2 regions of the Billgrantia diversa genome follow, and region 1 is predicted to be linked to the other one. Evidence: riboswitches for the same ligand, from Rfam matches in the RefSeq annotation. Region 1 holds a riboswitch; the other holds the start of a gene.
What was found. A riboswitch is a leader RNA that binds a small molecule or an ion and turns the genes downstream of it on or off. The one in region 1 is predicted to bind thiamine pyrophosphate.

Region 1 (8,499 bases):
CAGGGCGCTCGGTTACCAGCGCGACGTGCAGGTGTGGCATGGGCTTGCTCCCTCCGCACTTGATCCTTGCAGGTTCCTACAGGCTACATCCGAGCGTTCCGTGCTGTCGCCTGTGGCGACAAAAAAACACGCCGGCCCTGGGGCCGGCGTGTTGGCTGGTAGTGGCGTGGTTCACACCTCCTTGTAGAGCTCCGCTCCCGCCTGGCGGAACTTCTCGGCCTGCTCCTCCATGCCCTTCATGACGGCCTCCTGATCGCCGTCGAGCCCGTGTTCGGCGGCGTAGTCGCGCACCTCCTGGCTGATCTTCATGGAACAGAACTTGGGCCCGCACATGGAGCAGAAGTGGGCGACCTTGGCCGAGTCCTTGGGCAGCGTCTCGTCGTGGTACTCGCGGGCGGTGTCCGGGTCGAGGCCGAGGTTGAACTGATCCTCCCAGCGGAACTCGAAGCGCGCCTTGGAAAGGGCGTTGTCGCGGCGCTGGGCGGCCGGGTGGCCCTTGGCCAGGTCGGCGGCGTGGGCAGCGATCTTGTAGGTGATGATGCCGGTCTTGACGTCATCCTTGTTGGGCAGGCCCAGATGCTCCTTGGGCGTGACGTAGCAGAGCATGGCGCAGCCGTACCAGCCGATCATCGCCGCGCCGATGCCCGAGGTGATGTGGTCGTAGCCGGGGGCGATGTCGGTGACCAGCGGCCCGAGCGTATAAAAGGGCGCCTCGTTGCAGTATTCGAGCTGCTTGTCCATGTTCTCCTTCACGAGATGCATGGGCACGTGGCCGGGGCCCTCGATCATCACCTGCACGTCGTGCTTCCAGGCGATATGAGTCAGCTCACCCAGAGTCTTGAGCTCGGCCATCTGGGCCTCGTCGTTGGCGTCGGCCACCGAGCCTGGGCGCAGGCCGTCGCCTAGCGAGAAGGCCACGTCATACTGCTTGCAGATCTCGCAGATCTCCTCGAAGTGGGTATAGAGGAAGCTTTCCCGGTGGTGAAACAGGCACCACTTGGCCATGATCGAGCCGCCGCGCGAGACGATGCCGGTCACCCGCTTGGCGGTGAGCGGCACGTAGCGCAGCAGCACCCCGGCGTGAATGGTGAAGTAGTCCACGCCCTGTTCGGCCTGCTCAATCAAAGTGTCGCGGAACACCTCCCAGGTGAGATCCTCGGCCACGCCCTTGACCTTCTCCAGCGCCTGGTAGATCGGCACCGTGCCGATCGGCACCGGCGAGTTGCGGATGATCCACTCGCGGGTCTCGTGGATGTTCTGGCCGGTGGAGAGGTCCATGATGGTGTCCGCACCCCAGCGGATGCCCCAGGTCATCTTGTCGACTTCTTCCTCGATGGAGGAGGTCACCGCCGAGTTGCCCAGGTTGCCGTTGATCTTCACCAGGAAGTTGCGACCGATGATCATCGGCTCGGATTCCGGGTGGTTGATATTGTTGGGGATAATCGCTCTGCCTGCTGCAACCTCGGCACGCACGAACTCCGGCGTGATCTCCTCGGGCAGCCGGGCGCCGAAGCCCTGCCCCGGGTGCTGGTGGCCGAGGATGCGTTCGACTTCTGCGGTGCCCAGGGCCTGGCGGCGCTGATTCTCGCGAATGGCGATGAACTCCATCTCCGGCGTGACGATGCCTTGGCGGGCATAGTGCAGCTGAGTGACGTTCTTTCCCGCCTTGGCTCGGCGGGGCGTGCGGGTCAGGTCGAAGCGTAGCGGGGCGAGCATGGGATCGCTGGCGCGGCGCTTGCCGTACTCGCTGGTGGGGCCGTCGAGGAACTCGGTGTCCTCGCGTTCCTCGATCCATGCGCGACGCAGCTCCGGTAGTCCCTGGCGCAGGTCGTTGCTGGCCGCAGGGTCGGTGTAGGGACCGGAAGTATCGTAGACCAGCAGCGGCGGGTTTTCCTCATCGGCGCCTGAGGTCCTGGTCGGCGACAGCGAGATCTCGCGGAAGGGCACGCGGATGTCGGGCCGCGAGCCTTCGACGTAGACCTTGCGCGAACCGGGCAGCGGCTGGATGGCGGCCTCGTCGACCTTGGCGGTCTCGGCGAGGAAGTGGGCGGTCTTGCTCATGGGTGTTCTCCCTTGTTGTGGGTCGTCAGGGAGGACAGCTGGGAGGACAAGGGCAGAGGGCGAAGCCCGGCTGCATGTCGCTTGATTCCTACGCTGGTCCTAGCCAGTTCAGGTTCAACGGGATCCATACTGGGCGCGCAGCGCTGCATGATCTCAGCCGTCTTCAACGGCACCCCGTCAAGCGTGTTCGCCCGCCATGCCGGCGGGTATTGCATGGCAGCGGCTCAGATCGCTCGATCCAGTCCCATCTGCCAGAAATCGATCTCGAGTCGCGTGGCATCGCGGAACACCTCGGCGAGCTCGTCAAAGCGCGCCGGAGTGACATCGGCCAGGCGTGTATCGAGCCACTCCAGCTCGGCGCGCATGGCGGCCTGGAAGTCGTCGCTCTGGTACATGGCGATCCAGGCGTCATAGGGGTTGGTCTTGCCGCGCAGCGTAAAGGACTGCGCGTTCAGCCAAGTGGCGATCTCGCCATAGCCCACCAGGCAGGGGGCGAGTGCCACGTGCAGGTCGAGGAGGTCGCCGCGGTTGCCGGTATCGAGTACGTAGCGGGTATAGGCCATCGTCGCCCGGGCCTCCGGCAACTGCGCGAGTTCTGCCTCGCCGATTCCCCATTCGCGGCAGTAGCCGACATGCAGATCGAGTTCCACGTCGAGAATCGCCTTGAGACCTTCATGGGCCTGGCGCAGGTCGGCGAGGCTGCGGCTCTTGTAGGCGGCCAGCGCGTAGGCACGGGCAAAGTGGATCAGGAACAGGTAGTCCTGTTGCAGATAGTGGCGGAAAGCGCCCTCTGAGAGAGTACCGTCACCCAGGCCGCGCACGAAGTCATGCTCGATGTAGGCGCGCCAGTCATCGTGGCAGGCGTTGGTCAGGTCGGTGAAGCGATAGCCCATCTTGCCTCCGGTATCGAATCGGATCCGGAACGTGGGCGGGAGGAAGGAAGAGGTGGCTGGGGTGAGGCGGCGAATGCTTGCCGCGATGGGGCCACCGCTTGATCCCTACGCCGGTACGAGCCGGATCAGGTTCTACGGGCCCCGCCGTGACGACTGCTCATTCTGGTGAGCAAAATGTCGTATGGCGATCTCAGCCGGTTCCACCGGCACCCCGTCAAGCGTCTGGGCCAGTCTAGCAGGATGAGACCGTCTTGCCAGTCACCGAAGCGAAATGGTTCTTCAATAGAGCCGGAACGACTTGTGCTTCGGGTGCCCCTGCTGTTGCTCGATCACCTTGCGGTAGCGCTTGTACTCCCACTGATACTGGGCCGGATCCAACGCGATGGCTTCTTCCACGCAGGCGTTGACGCCGGTGGCCGATTGCGTTTCGTCAGCGGCATAGACTCGCTCGTCGGCGGCCAGGAAGTGAATGGCGAAGCCGCGGCCGGGGAGGCGCCTGGCCACGCCGGTGACGACTCGGGCATCGGTGCGGGCCACCAGCTTGGGCAGCAGGGTCGCGGTGTAGGCCAGGCGATGGTAGAAGGGGGCGAACACACCGCTACCCCAGTTGGGCTCCTGGTCGGGCAGGATACCCACCGCCTCGCTGCGCTTGAGCGCCTTGAGCAGGGCCGCGACGCCGCGTGGGTTGGTCGGCACCAGGCTCGCGCCCATGCGCTCGCGCCCTCGGCGGATCACCGGATCGAGTTCGGCAATCTTGGGCGGTTCGTACATGGCGGTGAAGGGGAAGTGGCTGGAAAGCCAGAAATTGAGCACTTCCCAATTGCCGAAGTGCGGTGCCAGCACGATGACGCCGCGCCCCTCGGCGCGGGCGTCGTCGAGCAGCTCACGGCCGTGGATCTCTTGGATCGAGGCCTCGACCCGCTGCGGTTCGCCCATCCAGGCGAAGCCCAGCTCGAGCATGGTGGCGGTGGAGTGGGTCAGGCTCTCCCGCGCTAAGCGACGTCGTGCCGCTGCGCTGCGCTGGGGAAAGACCTCTGCCAGGTTGATCTCGGTGACCTTGCGCTCGCGCCGGCTGAAGCGATGCACCAGCGGGCCGGTGAGGCGGGCCAGTCGCCAGAGCATGGCGGGGCGGCGGCCGGCCAGGCTGCGCCATAGCGTGGTAATGGCGCGACCCTGCAGGGTGGCGGTGGATGACTGCGGCTCGCTCATGAGTTCAGATCAGCCAGGCGTCCACATTGTCGGGGGCACGGTGCTCCTGCAGGCGTTTGATGCCCTTGACGCAGCGAATCACCAACCAGACGATTACCACCAGCCAGGTCAGGAAACCGATCAATACCAGCATCAGTAAGCCGGAAATGGCAAAGTAGAGCAGCGCAAGCCAGAAGGTGCGGATCAGGTAGCGGTAGTGTTCATCGAACCAATGGGGACCCTGACCGCGATAAACGTAGGCGATCACCACGCCGACCAGTAGGGTCAGGCCGCCGGTGACGATGCCTGCCAGATACAGGGCATAGACGACGATGGGCAGGGTGGTGTCGGGTGCGTCGCCCGAATCGATGACGCTGCGGCTCTCGGGGCTATCGTTCATGAGGCGTCCAGTCGTTCATGGTTTGCGTCAATGATACCGGCCATGGGCCACATTGCCAGGGAGGCGGCTATTCGAGTGCCTCCTTGAGCGGACGGCTGATCTCCAGCAGGTTGCCGTCAGGGTCGCGCAGGTAGAGCGACTCGATGAGGCCATTGGCCCCCTGACGGGTGACCGGGCCGAGTTCCACTTCCACATCGAGTGCCGCTAGGTGCCGCTGGACCTCGTCCAGCGGCAGCAGGCTGCGCAGGCAGAGATCCAGGCTCCCCGGCGTGGGGGTGGCGGCGCGCGGCTCGATGTCGGTGGCCGTCCAGTGCAGGCGCAGGGCGATGTCGCCCAGTATCAGGTCGACACGCTCGCGATCCCGGTAGCGTACCTCGAGCCCGAGTACGCGAGAGTAGAAATCCACGGCACGGGAAATGTCGGTCACGGTAATGACCAGGTGGTCCAGACCTGACAGCATTGCCGGCCTCCTCGTTGTGATGTGTTGACTGCAATCTCATTTCGCCAGGCCCAAAAGGATACGACGATGCCGACCTGCCCGCTATGCGCATCCCCGCATTCCCGTCATTTTCATCACGACTCGAGGCGTGACTACTACCGCTGCGAGAACTGCCGGCTGGCATTCGTGCCGCCTGTTCAGCGCCTCTCGCCCGAGCAAGAGAGGGCGGTCTACGACCAGCATCAGAATCGGCCCGACGATCTCGGTTATCGCCATTTTCTGTCGCGACTGTTCGAGCCGCTGAAGAGTCGACTTGCACCGGACGCCCACGGCCTCGATTTCGGTGCCGGCCCCGGCCCGACGTTGTCGCTGATGTTCGAAGAGGCGGGTCACCCCATGGCGATCTACGACCCCTTCTATGCACCGGATACTTCCGTGCTCGAGCGGCGCTACGATTTCATCACCGCTACCGAGGTGGTGGAACACCTGTTCGCGCCGGGGCATGAGCTCGAGCGCCTTGTGGCGCTGCTGCCCGAAGGAGGCTGGCTGGGGCTGATGACCAAGCGGATGACCAGCGAGGAGGCCTTCGCCCGCTGGCACTATATCCTCGATCCGACCCATGTATGCTTCTTCAGCGAGGCGAGCTTCGAGTGGCTGGCGAAGAGGCTCGGCATGAGCGTCGAGTTTCCCGGTGCGGATGTGGCTTTGATGCAGAAGCGCTGAGTCAACAGGCTTCGAGAAAAGACAGTGCGTTTTTCTATTTTTGGTCACGCTAGCGGTGCTTTGCTCTGACCTATTGAAGGCAGTAAGAATAAGCGTTTGACACTGGCAGCGGTGGGCGTATGATTCGCGCCGCCCCGCTCGAGCGCTGGTCATTTTTCGGCAACGCACAGGGGCGCGGTGGGGCAGCGTTCCACGGCATTTTCTGGCATCTTAACTTCCTCTGATTCACCTGCTGTCGAGAGGCGCGCTCATGTCGCGGCAACTGCTGGCCATGGCCCTGGCACCTTTGCTGGGGCTCTTCATTCTGGGTATCGGCAATGGCTTCCTGGCTACCCTGATCACCCTACGGCTGGACGCGGCCGGTGAGTCGCCGGTGGTGATCGGCTGGGTCTCCTCGGCCTACTTCATTGGCCTGGCACTTGGGGCAGTGTTCAACGATCGGCTGCTTCTGCGTATCGGCCATATCCGTGCCTATGGCAGCTTCGCTTCGCTGGTAGCGGTCACCGTGCTGCTGCAGGCGCTGTTTTTCGAGCCTTGGGCCTGGTTCGCCCTGCGCCTGGTGGGTGGCTGGGCCACCGTGGGTGTCTATCTCGTCATCGAGAGCTGGCTGCTCACGTCTGGCGATCAGAAGGTGCGTGGCAGGCTGCTGGCGCTCTACATGATCTCGCTGTATGCCGCCGGGGTCGTGGGCCAATTGCTACTCGGCGTCACCGACGCCATGGGCGAGACGGCACCGTTCATGGTCATTGGCATGCTGGCCTCGCTGTCGGTGTTGCCTATGGCAATGATTCCGCGGGTCTCGCCGCTGATCGAGCATGCCGAGCCGCTGTCGCCGATGCGTCTGATCACCATGACGCCCACCGGCGTGATGGGCAGCTTCGGCTCGGGACTGGCAGTCGCTGCCGTCTATAGTCTGCTGCCGCTCTACCTGCAGCGCATCGGCCTGAGCGTAGCCCAGGTCGGTCAGATGATGGCCGTCGTCGTGCTTGGCGCCATGCTGCTGCAGTACCCCCTCGGGCGCTGGTCCGACCGCCACGATCGCCAGATCGTGCTGATCATGATCGGCGCTTTCTGCGCCTTGATCTCGGCTGCCATGCTGTTGCTGCCGCTGACGACCTGGGTGCTGGCGGCGCTTCTGTTTCTGCTGGGCGGTGGGGTCTTCGCGCTCTACCCGGTGGCGGTGAGCCATGCCGCCGACCGTGCGCCGGCCGGTGCGCTGGTGCGCATGAGCCAGGGCTTGCTGCTGATCAATGCCATCGGTTCGACGGTGAGTCCACCGTTGATCTCGCCGGTGATGGGCTGGGTGGGAGATGCCGGTCTATTCTGGGCCTTCGGTGCCATGAGCTTGTTCCTGGTGGGCTTCTTCGCCTGGCGGCGTAGCGTGCGCCCGGCGCCGGTGCCGGTGGCGCCCTTTGCACCTTCGACGCCGATGTCGTCGGCGGGCGCTGAACTCACCGTGACCGAGGAGCTGGTACTGGGCGCCACCGAACACGAATACGTGGAGGATCTTTCCAACGTGGTGCCGGAAGTCGAGGTGGCCGAGCCCGTGGTCGGTCCGCCGCCGCCGGATGAGCCGCATATCGCATACTATCAAGATGGCGACGATACCGACCAGTTAACGAACGATGAGCGGGAGCAAGTCGAGGAGCCACTCGACAGCGACGCACGCCGCTGAGAGAGACCCCTCGACCAGAGGGCTCCTCGCGTCACCGACTTTGCCGAAGCGCCCGATGCCCTCGCATCGGGCGCCTTGCGTTGTGGTGCGACCTAGGGATAATGGTTAACGAAAAGTAGTGAAATTACTATCACTGTTGTCATTTTCCTGAGGTAGTGCCATGTTTCCCTTCGCCGTTCCCGTTCGTGACCTCCGCTTCGTGCTCGAGGAACTGCTGGAATACCGTTCGCTCGACCTGCCAGGCTTCGACGAAGCCGGCCCCGATCTTGTCGAGGCAGTGCTGGAAGAGGCCGCCAAACTGGCTGGCGAGGTGTGGGCGCCACTCAACGCCAGCGGCGACCGCCAGGGCTGCGTGCGCCGGGAAGATGGCGGCGTGACCCTGCCCGACGGTTTCGCCGAGGCCTATCAGACCTACGTCGAAGGTGGCTGGAACGGTATTGGCGTGTCGCAGGCACTGGGCGGCCAGGGCCTGCCGGAAATAGTATCCAGCAGCGTTCAGGAGATGCTCCACGGCGCCAACATGGCGCTGGGGCTGTGCCCGATGCTTACCGCCGGGGCTATCGAAGCGCTGGCGCATCATGGCAGCGATGCGCTCAAGGAGACTTACCTGCCCAAGCTGGTCGAGGGCAGTTGGACCGGTACCATGAACCTCACCGAGCCCCAGGCCGGCTCGGACCTCTCCAAGGTGCGCACTCGGGCGGTTCCGTGCCCTGATGAAGAGGGCGACCACTACCGTCTGTTCGGCCAGAAGATTTTCATCACCTGGGGCGAGCACGACGCCAGCGAGAACATCATCCATCTGGTGCTGGCACGCAAGCCCGATGCCCCCGAGGGCAACAAGGGTATCTCGCTGTTCCTGGTGCCGAAATACCTGATTAATAGCGACGGCTCGCTGGGAGAGCGCAATGACGTCACCTGCGCTTCAATCGAGCACAAGCTGGGCATTCACGGTTCGCCCACCTGCACCCTCAGCTTCGGCGAAAAAGATGGCGCCCTCGGCTATCTGGTGGGCGAAGAAGGGCGCGGCCTCAACCACATGTTCACTATGATGAACGAGGCGCGTCACAAGGTCGGCGTACAGGGCATCGGCGTGGCCGAACGCGCCTGTCAGCACGCCTTC
Region 2 (8,499 bases), 2.2 Mb from region 1:
CCAAGGCAACCGACCGCAATCGAGTGGTTCCCTGCTGTCGGGGACATGACGGAGGTCGCATGGACAGCAAGTTGACGTTGACGTTAACTGTGACGTGACAAGAACGACAACGCCCAGGAGAACGTCATGTCAGCCCCACTCAGCCGCTTTCCCGTGCCCGAATCGATCGACGACCTGCCCGAGGATATCCGAGAGGCCATTCTGGCCGTGCAGGAGAAGGCCGGCTTCGTGCCCAACGTATTCCTGATGCTGGCGCATCGCCCGGACGAGTTCCGCGCCTTCTTCGCCTATCACGACGCCCTGATGGAGCGGGAATCCGACACGCTGACCAAGGCGGAGAAGGAGATGATCGTGGTCGCCACCAGCGCCCGCAACCGCTGCCTGTACTGCGTGGTGGCCCACGGCGCGCTGGTGCGCATCTACAGCAAGGATCCGCTGCTGGCCGATCAGGTCGCCATCAACCACCGCACCGCGCCGATCAGCGAGCGCCACCGGGTGATGCTCGACTTCGCCCTGTACTGCGGCCTGGAAGTGGGCGAATACACCGACGAGTGGCAGGCCCGCCTCGTTGATGCCGGCTTCACTCACGACGACATCTGGGACATCGGCGCCATCACCGCTTTCTTCGGCCTTTCCAACCGCCTGGTCACCCTCACCGGCACCCCGCCGAACCCGGAGTTCTACCTGATGGGAAGGGTGCCGCGGGAGAAGAAGTGACGGTTCAGGCGCGACAGGCTTCCAACAGCATCCGCACCGGTTTGAGCTGACTGACGTGCAGCACCAGTACGCTGTTGCCAGTGGCATCTTCGGTAGGGCGCACCACGGCGAACTCGCCTTCTTCGAGATGGAACTCATGGATCTCGCGAGGGCCTTCCAAGGTACGGCAGTGGATCGAGCGGTAGGTATCGTCCTCGCCGTAGGTCAGGCGATGATAGACCTTGAAGAAGGTGTAGAGTGTGAGGCCTTGATCGAAGGCGGGCCAGCGCGCGGGGATGGTGCGCGTCTCCTCGTCGAAAACCTGCCCCTTGGCCTCGGCGGCGGCGATGGCGTTGGCCAGCGGTTCGGCAAGCAGCGAAACATTGTCGCGCGGCAGCGAGGCGGCAATGTCGATGGCCTGCTGATGGCTGTTGCTGACCTGGGCCAGGTCGTCGAGCGATGCGATACGATAGTCGCCATGGGCCAGATCGGCAGGCTCGAAGCCGCCGTTCTCCCAGCCATGGATGACCCGCAGCGTCAGGCGGCCGTTCTCCAACGGCTTGCAGACCAGCGCCTGCAGGGCGACCCGCAGATGCAGTTGACGTTCGATGACAAGGTTGTCGAAGGCGGAGTAGGGGTCGGCAAAGATCTGATGAAGATGCCCGGGGGCGTGTTCCTTGGCTTCGCTAAACATGGCGGTTCCCTGCGGGGAGGAGTGTTCTGGTTTTTTCGTTGTTATATCATTTCAGGGGCTCGAGTCATATCGGCCGATCAATGGCCGGCTTGAGGCCTGACACGACAATTCATTCACTGTCGCCAGGGGAGTCTCGCTGCGGCGAGGCTGAGAGAGCGCACGGCGCTGACCCTGGAACCTGATCCGGTTCATACCGGCGGAGGAAGTGCGACATGCCCTACCTGACGTCAGCCGTGCTTGGCGCGGCGCTGCTTTGCTTTGCTTTCCTGGGTCTTCGCGCCCGCCGGGCCGATGGCCCCCTCGACGACTACGTTACCGCCCGCAACTCTCAGTCCGCCGCGACCCTGGGGCTATCGTTCCTGGCCTCGGGGATGGGCGCGTGGATTCTCTTCGCGCCGCCGGAGATCGGCGCCTTCGTCGGTCCCGTGGCGCTGGCGGGCTACGCCATCGGCTCGGCGCTGCCTTTCATCGTGCTGGGTCTCTACGGCCCGGCGATTCGCCGCCACCTGCCCGAGGGGGCGCAGCATTGGCGAGTTCGCCGAGGCGTGTTACGGCACCGGCGTGCGGCGTTGGGTGTCGCTGGTCTCGATCCTCTACATGGCATGCTTCCTGGCTGCCGAGCTGACTGCCATCGGCGCGATCACGGCGCTGCTCTCCGACGTGCCGCCGGCGCTGGTGGTGATCGGCGTGGCCGTTACCACGCTGCTCTACACCGCTGTCGGCGGCCTGCGAGCGAGCCTGGCCACGGACCGCTGGCAGGCGTGGCTGCTGATCGCCTTGCTGTTGCTGGTCGGCAGTGTGGCGCTTGTGCGCCTGCCCGAGATGCCCATCGAGGCGGCGCTGCCATCGATTCCCGTCGGCGGTGCGCTGAGCGTGGCGCTGACGCTGGTCATCGCGGTCACGGCCGCCAACCTGTTCCACCAGGGTTACTGGCAGCGGGTATGGGCCGCGCGTGACGACCGTGCCCTCAATCGTGGTGCCTGGCTGGGCGGTGCGACCACCGTGGCGGTAGTGAGCCTGGTGGGGGGGTTAGGCATGCTGGCAGCGATGAGCGGGGTCGCCCTGGGCGAGCCGCCGATTCCCTTTTTCGCGCTGCTGGGCGAAGCACCGGGCTGGCTGGCGCTGCCGGCGCTGGTGCTGGCAGTCACGCTGGTCGCCTCCAGTGTCGATACGCTGCAGAACGGCATCGCCTCGCTGGCAGTGGCGGGTTCCGGCAAGCGTGGGCTCTCCATCGGTGCGGCCCGGCTGGTCACCGTGGCGCTGATGGTGCCGGTGGTGATCGTGGCGCTGCAGGGTCTCTCGGTACTAAGGCTGTTCCTGATCGCCGATCTGCTGTGCGCCGCCATCGTGGTGCCGGTGCTGCTCGGTCTGTGGCGGCGCATGACGCCGTTGGCTGCGGTGGCGGGTGGCGTGGCGGGCCTGCTCGGTGCGATTCTGCCGGGCTGGGTCGCTCAGGGCAGCCTGGCGGGCGGTGTGCTGGCGGCGAGCTTCCCCGGCAGTATCCCGACGCTGCCGCCGTTTCTCGGCGCGTTGGCGGCCTCCACGCTGGTCAGCCTGGCCGTGGCATGGGCGGCACCGCATGAGCGTATCCGCACGCAGTGAATTGGCCCCTGGCCGGTTTACGCTTGATGAAGTCCCGATTTATCGTCGCGCCAGCTCCCGGCTGGCGCATTTCTCATTCATTCTCCCGACCAAAGTCTATTCTTCTATTTGGGCTTTGCTCCTAAGCTTTCTTTCGTTGATTATTTTATTCAAGGTGAGGTAAATATTTAACACTCAACAACGACAATCGTGAGGACGATATGACACAGGAATCCGCGGCAGAGCCGAACCAACTGGCTCGCGTACTGGCCCGCAAGGATGTGCTGGCGCTGGCCTTCGGCGCCATGATCGGCTGGGGTTGGATCGTGTTGACCGGCAGTTGGATCCAGTCCGCCGGAAGCCTGGGCGCGATCACGGCCTTTCTGATCGGTGGCCTGATCATCGTGCTGGTGGGCCTCACCTATGCCGAACTCGCTTCCGCCATGCCCCAGGTAGGCGGCGAACACGTCTACAGCTATCGCGCCCTTGGCCACTTCGCCTCCTTCCTGTGTACCTGGGCGATCACTCTGGGTTACGTCAGCGTGGTGGCCTTCGAGGCCGTGGCGCTGCCTACCGTCGTGGAGCATCTCTTCCCCGGCTATGCCGTGGGGCATTTGTGGACCATCGCCGATTGGGACGTACAGGCGACCTGGGTGGCTGTCGGCGTGGCCGGCTCGGTGCTGATGATGTGGGTGAACTACGTGGGCATCCGCACTGCGGCGCTGCTGCAGAAGCTGGTGACCCTGCTGATCCTGGTAGTGGGCATCATGTTCATCACCGGGGCGCTCTTCCAGGGCAATACCGCAACCATGGAACCGCTGTTCTCCGTCGAGGAGGGCGTCGTGGGCGGCATCATGCTGGTCATCATCATGGTGCCCTTCATGTTCGTGGGGTTCGACGTGATTCCCCAGGCGGCCGAGGAGATCAACCTGCCATTTCGCGAGATTGGCCGCGTATTGATGATCTCGGTGATCATGGCGGTGTTCTGGTATTCGCTGATCATCCTGGGTACCGCCCTGATGCTGAATCCCGATCAGTTGGCTGCCAGTTCTTTGGCCGTGCCGGATGCCATGCAGGCCGTCTTCCAGGCTCCATGGGCGGGCAAGTTGATGATCCTGGCCGGCATCGCCGGTATCGTCACCAGCTGGAACGCCTTCTACGTAGGCGGCTCGCGGGCGATCTACGCGCTGGCTCACTCCGGCATGCTGCCGGCCTGGCTGGCCAAGCTGCATCCCAAGCATCGTACCCCCACCAACGCTATCCTGGTGATGGGCATTCTCTCTTCGATCGCGCCGTTCTTCGGTCGTCCAGCCCTGGTCTGGCTGGTGGTGGCCGGCGGTCTCGGCATCGTCATTGCCTACCTGTTCGTGGCGATCTCTTTCGTGGTGCTGCGGCGCCGTGAGCCGGAGATGCCGCGTCCGTTCCGGGTACGCCAGGGCAAACTGGTGGGCAGCCTGTCGATTGTTCTTTCCCTGGGTCTCATCGCCATGTACATGCCTGGCAGCCCCTCCGCGCTGGCACCCGTCGAGTGGCTGATGTTCGCCGGCTGGATGCTGATCGGCCTGGCGCTCTATGCCTGGTCGAGGAAGCGCTACGGCATCGCCTTCAGCGATCGCATGATGAAGCGTGAGCTGGCCGGGACGGACCCCTACCCAGGGCGCTGACGGCCCGCCGCTGTCGATCCTGCAAGGCCCTCGTCGATACAGGCCGTGCCTTGCAGGCGGCGCCAGTAGTTGCCACCGCGCCTGCGGACGGCCACCCTCTGTAGATCACACGATCGAAACGGAGACCGTCTCATGAGCGATACCCCGGATCCACGCCGCCGTCATTCCGCCCCGGTGGTGGACGGCGTCGGCAAGTCGGCCAGCCGCGCCATGCTGCGTGCGGTGGGCTTCAGCGACGAGGATTTCACCAAGCCCCAGGTGGGAATTGCCTCCACCTGGAGCATGGTCACGCCCTGCAACAGCCATATCCACGAACTCGCCGAGCGGGCACGCGACGGTGCCGATGGCGCCGGCGGCAAGGGCGTGGTGTTCAATACCATCACCATCTCCGACGGTATCGCCAACGGCACCGAGGGCATGAAGTACTCGCTGGTTTCGCGTGAAGTGATCGCCGACTCCATCGAGACGGTTGCCGGCTGCGAGGGCTTTGACGGCCTGGTGGCCATCGGCGGCTGCGACAAGAACATGCCGGGCTGCGTGATGGGCCTGGCACGGCTGAACCGGCCGAGCGTGTTCGTCTACGGTGGCACCATCCAGCCGGGGGCGGGCCATACCGACATCGTTTCGGTGTTCGAGGCCATGGGCGCCCACTCGCGCGGCGACATGGACCTGATCGAACTCAAGCAGATCGAGGAGACGGCGATTCCTGGCCCGGGGTCCTGCGGCGGCATGTACACCGCCAACACCATGGCCTCGGCCATCGAGGCGCTGGGCATGAGCCTGCCGGGCAGTTCGGCGCAGAATGCCGTATCGCAGGCCAAGCGCGCCGACTGCGAGGCGGCCGGTGCCGCGGTGCTCGAACTGCTCGAGCGCGACATCAAGCCCAGCGACATCATGACCCGCGAGTCCTTCGAAAACGCCATCACCGTGGTCATCGCCCTGGGCGGTTCCACCAACGCGGTGCTGCACCTGATCGCCATGGCCAGCACCGTGGGCGTGCCGCTCTCGCTTGCCGATTTCACCGAGATCGGCCGGCGTGTGCCGGTGCTGGCCGACCTGCGCCCCAGCGGGCGCTACATGATGAGCGAGCTGGTCGAGATCGGCGGCATCCAGCCGCTGATGAAGACGCTGCTCGACGCCGGCATGCTGCACGGCGACTGCCTGACGGTGACCGGTAGGACGTTGGCCGAGAACCTGGCCGCGGTCGAGCCGTATCCCGAGGGACAGCGGATTATTGCCCCGCTGGCGACTCCCATCAAGCGCGAAAGCCACCTGCGCATTCTCTACGGCAACCTGGCGCCCGAAGGCGCGGTGGCCAAGATCACCGGCAAGGAGGGCACGCGCTTTTCCGGCACCGCGCGAGTGTTCGGCTCCGAGGAGGAGGCGCAGGCGCGCATCAACGACGGCACGGTCATGGCCGGCGATGTGGTGGTGATCCGCTATGAGGGGCCGAAGGGCGGCCCCGGTATGCGCGAGATGCTTACGCCCACTTCGGCGATCATGGGGCGCGGGCTGGGCGATGCCGTGGCGCTGATTACCGACGGGCGCTTCTCCGGCGGCAGCCACGGCTTCGTGGTGGGGCATGTCTCGCCCGAGGCCTTCGATGGCGGACCGCTGGCGCTGGTGCATGATGGCGACGCCATCACCATCGACGCCGAGGCGGATACCATCGAACTGCACGTCGACGACGCGGAGCTTGCCCGTCGCCGCGATGCCTGGCGCCAGCCCGCGCCGCGTTATACCCGCGGCGTGCTGGCCAAGTATGCGCGCACGGTGAGCTCGGCGAGTACCGGCGCCGTCACCGACCTGGCCGACTGACGGGCTCCTGGTGCGTTTGGCATAGCCGGGGGTCTTGGCTAGGTTGAGGATGGACGGCGTAAACGCGTCGTCCCGATAGCTGAAGGCAACAGCAAGGAGGCAACATGCCCAAGAGCGGACCCAAGCAAGCCCGCGTCGAGCCGATCCGAGATGCCGAGGACATCAACCTGCCGGTCACCGGCTGGCACGTGATCGACGAGACGGACCCCGACAACGAGATCGTCGTTTCGGAGCACGACACCGAAGTCGAGGCCCTCAAGGCAGCGGAAGAGTACGAGCAGCGCGAGGAGTGAACGGAGAACGAGCCATACCCCACCATGCATCGCCCCTGCGGAAAGCCAGCAGGGGCGATGTGCTCTCCTTGCCACGGGCACGTCAGATTTCGACGCGGCTGACCCGAATTGGCAGACCCTGGCGCACAGCGGCGCCGCTGATGGGCTCAAGCCAGGTGCCATCGACGCTGCGAGTGGGATCCTTGAAGCCCAGATCGTTGATGTTGATGCCGGCTCGCAGCCACTCGAGGTCTGGCTGGGACACTCCGTCGATCAGGTGAGGTGTCGCCCCCAGATCGCGGTGGCCATAGCCGTGCTCGATGCCCAACGCGCCCGGCATTACTCCGTTGCCTACCAGCGCCAGGGCGACGACGCTGCCCCCGGGGCTCTCGATGCGAATGGTGTCGCCGTGCTGGATCCCGAAGCGCTCGGCATCCTGGCGGTGCAGCATCACCGGGTTGTAGGGCTTGATCATGCGCAGCCGCTCGAGCCCGATGGCGTAGGAGTTCATCAGGTTCGATTTGAACGAGAAGGCCAGTAGCGGCCACTCCTCCTCGGTAAAGACCTCGCGCATGGCACGGCCATCGGCCAGTTTCGGCAGGCTATGGAAGGGCACGCCGCGGTTGAGTGCACCATTTCGAGTGTCGATGCTGGTGCCTACCTGCTCGTTGTAGACACAAAGGGTGCGCTTCCAGGCGCCGGTAAGATTCTCGCCCTTGAAATGGTCCTTGAAGTCCTCGAAGCGCCCACCGCGAGCATAGAGATAGGCCACCGGGCCCTGCTCCTCGGCCTTCAAGGTGCGCTCGATGCGCGGTATCAGCGGGGCCAGGCCGGCGTGGGCGATGTCGCTTTCGTTGGCGTCGGGTAGCGGATTCCCCTGCATGGCCACGTTGGCGGCGGCGCGCAGGTAGAAGTCCTCCGCGCGGTTGAGCGGGTGCAGGTTACCCTCGGCATCGGGGATTGCCTCGTCACCGAAGCCGGCCAAGTCCAGGCGCTTGGCCACGGCGATGAAGAAGCTGTCCAGGGAGACCGGCTCGCCGTCCTGGGTCTGCTGCTGGCGGGGTTCCACCACCGGCCAGCAGGCGGTCGTCATCTTGCCCAGGGTGCCCTTCCAGGAACCGGTGAACCCCCACACCTCGTACATCACCGAGTCCGGCACAACATAGTCGGCGTAGCGGTTGGTCTCGTTGAGGAAACCGTCGATGGCCACGAACAGCCCCAGGCGCTTCGGGTCCTTGATCTTGTCGGCGATCAGCGCCTCCAGGCCGGCCTGGCCGTAGATCGGGTTGGCCATGCAGCCGATTACCGCCTTGATCGGGTAGGGGTAGCCGTCCAGGGCCGAAGGCAGGTGCTCGGTGAGGGTGGGCGGCGCCAGTGAGCGCCACGGCGCTCGCGCCGGGTAGGGATTCTCTCCGGCGGCCACCTTGCGCTGGTACTCGGAGGACTTCTCGTAGGGAAAGCGCGAGCGCGAAAGAAACACCCCCTTGGGGCCGCGCTTGCCGGGGAAATTGGCCAGATCGTAGCGCGGCCCTTCGCCCACACCGTTGAACTGACCGCCGCCCACGGCGCTGCCGCCCTTGCGGTTGTGGTTGCCGGCCAGCACGTTGAGCATCTGCATGCCGAAGGCGGCATAGAAGCCATGCCCCGACATCATGCCGCCGTGGGAATTGGCTACCGCGCGACGGCCGTGACTGGCGAAGCGGCGAGCCAGGTCGACGATGATTGCTTCGGGGATACCGCATTGTTCGGCGTAGGTTGCCGGGCTGTGCTCGTT

Region 2: linked by a shared signal. The riboswitch ahead of HNO52_RS16555 (sodium:solute symporter family transporter) and the one ahead of tenA (thiaminase II) in region 1 are both predicted to bind thiamine pyrophosphate.

What each region holds. Positions count from the first base shown of each region.
Region 1 is NZ_CP053382.1:1,336,333-1,344,831, forward strand. Features, by position in the region: gene HNO52_RS06240 (PDDEXK family nuclease) at 1-40, opposite strand, end outside; gene thiC (phosphomethylpyrimidine synthase ThiC) at 172-2,061, opposite strand; TPP riboswitch at 2,130-2,248, opposite strand; gene tenA (thiaminase II) at 2,286-2,954, opposite strand; TPP riboswitch at 3,040-3,178, opposite strand; gene HNO52_RS06255 (lysophospholipid acyltransferase family protein) at 3,234-4,163, opposite strand; gene HNO52_RS06260 (DUF4870 family protein) at 4,168-4,542, opposite strand; gene HNO52_RS06265 (VOC family protein) at 4,610-5,002, opposite strand; gene HNO52_RS06270 (class I SAM-dependent methyltransferase) at 5,069-5,704, shown strand; gene HNO52_RS06275 (MFS transporter) at 5,955-7,379, shown strand; gene HNO52_RS06280 (acyl-CoA dehydrogenase) at 7,540-8,499, shown strand, end outside.
Region 2 is NZ_CP053382.1:3,587,698-3,596,196, reverse strand. Features, by position in the region: partial or broken gene HNO52_RS16570 (GGDEF domain-containing protein) at 1-98, shown strand, start outside; gene HNO52_RS16565 (peroxidase-related enzyme) at 127-717, shown strand; gene HNO52_RS16560 (hypothetical protein) at 722-1,390, opposite strand; TPP riboswitch at 1,505-1,613, shown strand; partial or broken gene HNO52_RS16555 (sodium:solute symporter family transporter) at 1,603-2,992, shown strand; gene HNO52_RS16550 (APC family permease) at 3,193-4,635, shown strand; gene ilvD (dihydroxy-acid dehydratase) at 4,768-6,453, shown strand; gene HNO52_RS16540 (hypothetical protein) at 6,558-6,746, shown strand; gene HNO52_RS16535 (molybdopterin dinucleotide binding domain-containing protein) at 6,829-8,499, opposite strand, start outside.